One region of the Pseudomonas pergaminensis genome, then DNA from elsewhere that is predicted to be linked to it. Evidence: predicted binding sites of a transcription regulator. Region 1 holds the regulator's gene; each other region holds the start of a gene.

Region 1 (2,200 bases):
GCATCGTGCCGGCTGCCTCGGGCACCCAGAGCATGGTGCACCTGAGCCCGGCGCAGCATGCCGGCCTCATCCAGGCTTTCAGTGATATCGGCGACAACCTCGACGTGCTGGTGATCGACACCGCCGCTGGGATCGGCGAGTCCGTGGTCAGCTTCGTGCGTGCTGCACAGGAAGTGTTGCTGGTGGTCTGCGACGAACCCACCTCGATCACCGACGCCTATGCCCTGATCAAACTGCTTAACCGTGACTACGGCATGAACCGCTTCCGCGTCCTGGCCAACATGGCCCAGAGCCCGCAGGAAGGGCGCAATCTGTTCGCCAAGTTGACCAAGGTCACGGATCGCTTCCTCGATGTCGCCTTACAATACGTCGGCGCAGTTCCCTACGACGAGTGTGTGCGCAAGGCTGTGCAAAAGCAGCGTGCAGTCTACGAAGCGTTCCCTCGTTCCAAATGCGCATTGGCGTTCAAGGCTATTGCCCAGAAGGTCGATACCTGGCCGTTGCCCGCCAACCCTCGGGGGCATCTGGAGTTTTTCGTCGAGCGATTGGTGCATCAGACGAGCGCAGGACCCGTGCTATGACAGCGACCGGCTACAACGCGTACAAGAAGTCTGCCCGTGACAGCCAGGGCGAATTGATCGAGCGCTACGCGCCCCTGGTCAAGCGTATCGCCTATCACTTGCTGGCACGCCTGCCCGCCAGCGTCCAGGTCGAAGACCTGATCCAGGCGGGCATGATCGGCCTGCTCGAAGTGTCGACCAAATACGACGCGAGCAAGGGGGCGAGTTTCGAGACGTACGCGGGTATCCGCATACGTGGCGCGATGCTCGATGAAGTGCGCAAAGGTGACTGGGCGCCGCGTTCGGTGCATCGCAATACGCGCATGGTCAGTGACGCAATTCGCGCAATTGAAGCAAAAACCGGTCGCGACGCTAAAGATCACGAAGTTGCGGCCGAACTCCAATTGAGTCTCGACGATTACTACGGGATTTTGAACGATACCTTGGGCAGCCGCCTGTTCAGTTTCGACGACCTCTTGCAGGACGGCGAACACGAAGGGCTGCACGAGGACGGCGCGAGCGCTCATATGGAGCCATCGCGTGACCTGGAAGATGAGCGTTTCCAGGGGGCGTTGGCGGACGCGATTGCCAATTTGCCGGAGCGTGAGCGACTGGTGTTGGCGCTGTACTACGACGAAGAGCTGAACCTCAAGGAAATCGGTGAGGTCCTGGGGGTCAGCGAATCGCGGGTCAGCCAGTTGCACAGCCAGTGCGCAGCCCGCTTGCGGGGGCGTTTGGGAGAGTGGCGAGCGCGCTGACAGGCAGTGTGGGGACACTGTAGACGATACCGCGAGGGCAAGCAGCCTTCGCGGGTTCGACCCGTGGTGCCCCCGGCAGTCCTTTTTGTGTAATGCCTGTTGATTGAAATGGCGCGTCCAGGTGCTGGGCGCGTTTAAGACTGCTTGGAGGTCGAATTGGACAAGAACATGAAAATCCTCATCGTTGATGACTTCTCAACGATGCGGCGGATCATAAAAAACCTGTTGCGTGACCTTGGGTTCACTAACACGGTCGAGGCGGATGACGGCATTACGGCGATTCCGATCCTCAACAGCGGGAGCATCGACTTTCTGGTAACGGACTGGAACATGCCGGGCATGACCGGCATCGACTTGCTGCGCCACGTGCGCGCTGACGAAAAGCTGCGCAGCCTGCCTGTGCTGATGGTGACCGCCGAAGCCAAGCGTGAGCAGATCATCGAAGCCGCCCAAGCCGGGGTTAACGGTTACGTGGTCAAGCCATTCACTGCCTTGGCCTTGAAAGAGAAGATCGAAAAAATCTTCGAACGCATCCACGGCTAATGCCATCGCGGGGGAGCTATGGAGCATAAAGAAACGTCACAGGGAGACTTCGAGTCGACCCTGAAAAAGCATGCTCATCAGTTGGTCGACAGCCTTGAGAAAGGCCAGTTCGGCGACGCGGTGCAGTTAATCCATGAGCTCAACCAGACCCGTGACCGCGGCCTGTACCAGGAAGTGGGCAAGCTCACACGCGAGCTGCACAGTGCGATCGTCAATTTCCAGATTGACCCGCATATGCCCCAGGCCGAAGAAATTTCGCAAATCACTGATGCCACCGAACGCCTGTCCTACGTGGTCAGGCTGACTGAGGCGGCGGCCAACCGCACCATGGACCTGGTG
Region 2 (2,200 bases), 1.8 Mb from region 1:
GGACTGACCACAGCGTGCCGCCCAGGAACAGTTGGTCCAACCAGAACACTTGATGCAACAGCACGATCACCCAGAACAGCACTTGATAAGACACCTTCCGCGTCTTGTGCCGGAATACTTGCTGGGCGATCAGCGCGCCTGGCCAGCCGCCCGCGAGTTCGACGGCGTGGAGGATGTTTTCAGGGGTGCGCCAGCTGTCGCTGCGTGCCTTGCGTTTGTCGCTCCAGTAGAGGAAAAACGCGATGACGCTGACTACGCCATAGGCCGCCAGTGGGATGACGGTTTCGCCGCGTTGCCACGCCAGTACCGAGCCCAGTAATGGCGCTGCGCATAGCAGCAGAAAGATCGCCGCTTTCAGGCGTGGGTGTTGGAGGGTCATGCCTTGGCGGCCGCCCAGTCGATCCAGCCGAACTGCCAGGTGGCCAGGATCAGCAGGCCGAATGCGATGCGGTACCAGGCAAACGCGGCGTAGCTGTGGCTGGCAATGAATTTGAGCAGGCCCTTGACGGCAATCATCGCGAAGATGAAAGAGGTCACGAAGCCGATGGCGAACACCGGCAGGTCCGCGGGCTGGAACAGGTCACGGTACTTGTAGCCCGAATACACCGCCGCACCGACCATGGTCGGCATTGCCAGGAAGAACGAGAACTCGGTGGCGGTCTTGCGGGACAGGCCAAAGAGCAGGCCGCCGATGATGGTCGAGCCGGAGCGCGAGGTGCCCGGGATCATCGCCAGGCACTGGGCCAGGCCGACCTTGAGCGCGTCTTTCCAGGTGATGTCGTCGACGGTTTCGGCGTGTACTTCGTGCTGGCGGCGCTCGGCCCACAACATGATGATGCCGCCCACCACCAACGCCGTGGCCACGGTGATCGGGTTGAACAGGTAGTGGTGAATCAGGTCGGCGAATATCACCCCCAACACCACCGCCGGCAGGAAGGCGATCAACAGGTTGACGGTAAACCGCTGGGCCTTGCGCTGGGTCGGCAGCCCGCTGACCACTTCGAAAATCTTGCCGCGAAACTCCCACACCACCGCCAGGATCGCGCCCAGCTGGATGATGATGTTGAAGGCGTTGAAACGGTCGCCGGTAAAGTCGAGCAAGTCGGCAACGATGATCTGGTGGCCGGTACTGGAAATCGGCAAGAACTCGGTAAGCCCCTCCACAATGCCAAGAATCAATGCCTGAATGGCGGTCCAAAAATCCATGCTTCCCCCAAAGGTCATGCTCAACGGCATGCCTTATTAATCTTTTTTAGTGGTTCACTGACGACAGAGGCCGGTGCTGATTTTCAACGCCGGCCTGCAAAAATTTCGTGAAAAATCAGACGGTACTCAGGTTTTGCGATTACAGGCCGAAAGCCTATCAGACAAGTCGGAAAAGTCGATGCAGCCCCCACAATTATAAAAAGCACGGAGTGACAGGACGATGAACAGTTTGCGCAATATGTCGATCAGCCGGCGCCTGTGGCTGATCCTGATAGTCGCCGTGCTGATGCTGCTGGCCCTGGGTTTGCTGATGCTCAAGCAGATCCATGACGACCTGTACCAGGCCAAGCGCCAGCAGACCCAGCACGTGGTCCAGACCGCCAGCGGGATCCTGACGTTTTATCACAGCCTCGAAACCACCGGCGTGATGACCCGCGACGCCGCCCAGAAGCAAGCCTTGAGCGCGGTACGCGGCTTGCGCTACGACCATGACGACTATTTCTGGATCAACGACCTCACGCCCGTGATGATCATGCATCCGGCCAACCCCAAGCTCGATGGCCAGAACCTCTCGGCCATTCGCGACCCGGACGGGTTTGCCGTGTTCAATGAGTTCGTGATCCTGGCCAAGGCCAAGGGCGCCGGCATCGTCAATTATCGCTGGCCCAAGCCCGGGGCCGACGCGCCAGTGGCCAAAACCTCGTATATCCAGCTGTTCGAACCCTGGGGCTGGATTATCGGCTCCGGCGTGTATGTGGATGACGTGCAGTCCGAGTTCAGCGGCCAGGTGTGGAAAGCTTCGTTCATCGGCCTGGGGATCGCGCTGGTCATGGCACTGCTGGTGTCACTGATCGCGCGCAGTATCGTGCGGCCTTTGCAGGATGCGGTGAACGCCATGGGCAACATTGCCAGCGGCGAAAGCGACCTGACCCGCAGCCTCGACACCCATGGCCGGGACGAAGTCACCCAGCTGTCACAACACTTCAACAGCTTC
Region 3 (2,200 bases), 1.6 Mb from region 1:
TCACCGGCGCCCAGGGCCTCGGCCTGACGCACCAGGTCACTCAGGGGCTGCAACTTGCTGCGCAGCAGCCACACCGCCGCGCCGACCGCGAACAGCATCGCCAGCACACTGCCAATCACCAGGCGGATCCCCACAGCCCAGGTGACTTCGCGGATTTCCGCCTTCGGCATGCTCGCCACTACCGACCACGGTCCGCCTTCGAATGGCACCGCGACGCTGTAGAAGTCTTCGTTCTTGTCACTCCAGAAGCGGCCCTCACCCGGTTTTTTCGCCAGGTCGAGCACCACCGGAATCGACTGGTCCAGTGCTTGTACACCGGCCGGCGGTACCAGCCAGCGTTTCTGTTCATCCAGTAAGGCCAGGGAACCGGTGGAGCCGATACGGAAGCGCTTGAGGTTTTCGAACTGGGCGTTCTGCGCATCGGTGTAATCGAAGCCGACAAACAGCACCGCAATCACCTTGCCGGCCGCATCGCGCACCGGGGTGTATTGGGTCATGTAGGAACGTTCGAACAGCACCGCACGGCCAACGTAGCTCTGCCCGGCAAGCAGGCGCTGATACGCCGGATGCTGATGGTCCAGGGCGGTACCAATGGCACGACTGCCATCCTGCTTGGTCAGCGACGTACTGATGCGGATGAAGTCTTCGCCGCTGCGCACAAATACCGTGGCCACGCCGCCGGAGGTGTCCTTGAACTCATCGACCTCATCGAAATCGTTGTTCAGCAGGTCGCTACCCAGGAACAGGCTCGGGGTCTGCACACCGGCCACGGTAATGGGCTGGTCCCCACGCACACTCAAGCCCGCGCCGAATCGCTTTTCAAACAGCCCGCTCAGCCGCTGGGTACTTTCGCGCAACGTGCTGTGGAAGGTATTGAGTTGGTCGGCGAGCAAGCGCGCCTCGCTGGCCAGGTGTTCCTCACGGGTGGCGAGGTTGGCGGAGTCGAGGGAACGCAAGGCAAACACGGTACTGCCGCTGATGACGACAGCCAGTATCACGGCGAGTGCGAGGCCTAGCTGTGAGGCTATCCGGGCGCGAGGTTGAGACATGAAGGCTCCTGGCCGAGGCCAGGATCATCCTGATCTCATAGCGCTGCTCGGCAAATTATCTGGTGGGAAACGTTGGTGCGCGATGGTTCCAACACACCTACTTCGGCGGGCAGAGCCAATACTTGAGCGAATCACAGGGGTATCACGCAAACGATTGCACGAACGGTCTTGCACCACTCAATCGAATCGCTCGACCACAGGCAATTCCATGGCCTTGACTTCAGCCTGGAGAAACTCCGCCAAGCGCCGCAAACGCTCGCCGCCGGGGCGGGTTTTCGGCCACACCAGGTAATAATTTTCACCACTGGCGACGGCAGTGGGCCATGGCAGGCTCAACCGTCCCTGGGCCACGTCTTCGGCCACCATCAGTAAGTCGCCCATCGACACGCCATAGCCCCGCGCGGCGGCGATCATGCCCAGTTCGAGGGTATCGAACACCTGCCCGCCCTTGAGCGAGACCTGGGATGACAACCCCATGCGCTCCAGCCAATTGCGCCAATCGCGACGGTCGGGCGTTGGGTGCAACAGCTCGGCAGTGGCCAAGCGTGCGGCGTCCCAGGGACCATCCGCCAACAGGTTGGGTGCGCCAACCGGAATCAGCAATTCCGGGAACAGGTAACTGGCCTCCCAGTCCGCCGGAAAATGTCCGTAGCTCAGCAGCACTGCACAGTCGAACGGCTCCTGGTTGAAATCCACCTCGTCCACGCTCATCCAGGCGCTGGTCAACTGCACTTCATTGCCAGGCTGTAGCGCCCGGAAGCGACTGAGTCGCGCCAGCAGCCAACGCATGGTCAGGGTCGACGGTGCCTTCATGCGCAGGATGTCGTCCTCGGCGTTCAGCGTATGGCAGGCCCGCTCCAGTGCGGCGAAACCTTCGCGCACGCCAGGCAACAGCAAGCGCGCGGCTTCAGTGAGCTGCAGAGTACGGCCACTGCGTTGGAACAGTCGACAGGCGAAATGCTCTTCCAGTGTGCGGATATGTCGGCTCACCGCACTCTGCGTAATGGACAGCTCCTCCGCCGCACGCGTGAAGGAGTTGTGCCGGGAAGCCGCCTCAAACGCACGGAGGGCATACAGCGGAGGTAGGCGACGTGGCATCTGGAAAACTCCTACAGGCAATACCCTAAGCTACCAGATTCATTACGCATGAG
Region 4 (2,200 bases), 1.2 Mb from region 1:
ACGTCACGACTCAGGACGGGTTCTACGTCACCACGCGCCTGAATCTGGCTGACCCTTTGAAGCTGATCCTCGGCGGGCGCCTGGACTGGTATGACTACGACGCCCACGGCAGCAATGACGGCGACTACAAGGTGACTCGCAACCTCACCCGCTACGCCGGCCTGATCTACGACCTGGACGACCATCACTCGGTCTACGTCAGCTACAGCGATATCTTCACCCCCCAGAGCGAAAAAGACACCTCCGGCAGCCCGCTCAAGCCCATCGTCGGCAAGAACTACGAGGTGGGTATCAAGGGTGAATACCTGGGGGGTGCGCTCAACGCGAGCGTGGCGCTGTTCCGCGTCGACCAGGAAAACCGTGCCGTGGGCGTGACAGTCGCAAACTGCCCGCAGGCCTCCTGCTCTGTGGCCTCCGGCGAGATTCGCAGCCAGGGCATCGACTTCGAACTGCAAGGCGCCCTGACCGAGAACTGGCAGGTCGGCGGTGGCTACACCTACGCGCGCACGCACACCATCAAGGACGACGCCAACCCGCAGAAGGTCAACAAGCAGTTCGACACCGACACGCCGGAACACCTGTTCAAACTGACCACCAATTACCACTTCCAGGGCTCGCTGGAAAAACTCCGCGTGGGTGGCAACGTCTCCTGGCAGAGCCGCATGTACAACGACTTCAAAGTCGCAGATGGCAGCACCTACCGCCTCCAGCAAGGCGCCTACGCTGTCACCGACCTGATGGCCGGTTACCAGGTCAACCAGCACCTGGACCTGCAGCTCAATGCCAATAACATCTTCGACCGCCGCTACTACCAGTCCATCTCCAACTCTGTGAGCTATGGCGGTGATTCCTACGGCAACCCGCGCAATATGATGCTGACGGCCAAGTACAGCTTCTGATTCTCCTCCCGATAAACGGCTACCCGCTTGGGTAGCCGCTCTAAAGTCCCGCCTCTTGTTGCCGATACACGTTTGGCATCACAGAATCCAATAAAAACCAAGAAATCCCTGATTCGCTCCACCCTGCCCCTCGCTTTCTTTCGGCCAGACCACATGGAGTCAGTGTGAATGCCCACTCGCACGCGTTTTTTCGAGCACTACCGCAAAGCCGACCGCATCATGCTGGCGTTGGTCTGGCTGATGTTCCTGTTTTCCCTGGGCCTGGCGTTCTGGCACGACACCTTGATACAGGCCGCGATAGTCGGCGGTGGGACCAGCGTGGTGCTGACCGCGCTTTACCGCGCCATCGGTGGCACCCGTGTCATGCGCTGCGCGCTCGGCGCGGGCCTGATGGTCATGGCGGCATTGCATATCAACCAGGCCCAGGGCTTGATCGAAGCGCACTTCGGCATCTTCGCGTTGCTCGCGGTGCTGACGTTTTACCGTGACTGGCTGCCGATCCTGGTGGCGGCGGCCACCATCGCCGTGCACCACGTGGTTTTCCATGCGCTGCAACATCAAGGTTTTCCAGTGTTCGTGATGGAACACCACGGCGGCTGGACCATGGTGTTCGTGCATGCGTTCTACGTGGTGATGGAGACCGTCGCCCTGCTCTACCTGGCCGTGCACAGCCAGGCCGAAGCGGTCGAGAGCCAGGAAATGCTCGAGAAGATGCTGGCGGTCACTTCCCAGCTCACCGTTGAAACCGCCCAAGGCGACCAGGGCAAGACCCACGTCTCCCTCGCCAAGCGTTTCGACCATTTTCTGCATCAGTTGACCGGCCTGATCGACGGCGTCGCCCGTGACTCCCACGGCCTTGGCCAACTCGGCCAGGAATTGGCCAGCGCCAGCGGCACCCTGGAAAAAGGCGCACGGCACCAACTGGCGCAAATCACCGAGATGAGCGGCTCGATGCAGCGCATGGAAGACGCCATGGGCCACATTGCCGTGCACGTCGAGCAAGCGGTGGATCATGCCGGCAAGGCCAGCCAACAGATCCTGCGCGGCCAGGAAAGCGTCGGCCGCGCCCAGCAGGAAATCACTCAGCTGGCCACGCGCCTCAGCGGCACCCACGACACGGTGCAGGGCCTGGCCCTGCAAACCGAACAGATCGGCACCGTGCTTGAAGTGATCAGCAGCATTGCCAACCAGACCAACCTCCTGGCCCTCAACGCCGCCATCGAAGCCGCCCGCGCCGGCGAGCAAGGCCGTGGCTTCGCCGTGGTTGCCGACGAAGTGCGCAACCTGGCGCAACGCACGGC

The links. Region 1 encodes FliA, which starts transcription of late flagellar genes. Its sites were predicted from a motif close to CTAAAGTTTNNNNNNNNNNNGCCGNTAA; they were not measured.
Region 2: a site for FliA is predicted at 1,332-1,359, ahead of KUA23_RS13565 (methyl-accepting chemotaxis protein). Genes of this name have one in related genera too.
Region 3: a site for FliA is predicted at 1,149-1,176, ahead of KUA23_RS29250 (methyl-accepting chemotaxis protein). Genes of this name have one in related genera too.
Region 4: a site for FliA is predicted at 940-967, ahead of KUA23_RS16215 (methyl-accepting chemotaxis protein). Genes of this name have one in related genera too.

Annotation. Positions count from the first base shown of each region.
Region 1 is NZ_CP078013.2:4,781,124-4,783,323, reverse strand. It holds gene fleN (flagellar synthesis regulator FleN) at 1-581, shown strand, start outside; gene fliA (RNA polymerase sigma factor FliA) at 578-1,318, shown strand; gene KUA23_RS21580 (chemotaxis response regulator CheY) at 1,487-1,861, shown strand; gene KUA23_RS21575 (protein phosphatase CheZ) at 1,880-2,200, shown strand, end outside.
Region 2 is NZ_CP078013.2:3,008,220-3,010,419, reverse strand. It holds gene KUA23_RS13575 (DUF1294 domain-containing protein) at 1-379, opposite strand, end outside; gene KUA23_RS13570 (undecaprenyl-diphosphate phosphatase) at 376-1,206, opposite strand; gene KUA23_RS13565 (methyl-accepting chemotaxis protein) at 1,427-2,200, shown strand, end outside.
Region 3 is NZ_CP078013.2:6,393,062-6,395,261, forward strand. It holds gene KUA23_RS29250 (methyl-accepting chemotaxis protein) at 1-1,049, opposite strand, end outside; gene KUA23_RS29255 (LysR substrate-binding domain-containing protein) at 1,227-2,147, opposite strand.
Region 4 is NZ_CP078013.2:3,591,477-3,593,676, forward strand. It holds gene KUA23_RS16210 (TonB-dependent siderophore receptor) at 1-899, shown strand, start outside; gene KUA23_RS16215 (methyl-accepting chemotaxis protein) at 1,068-2,200, shown strand, end outside.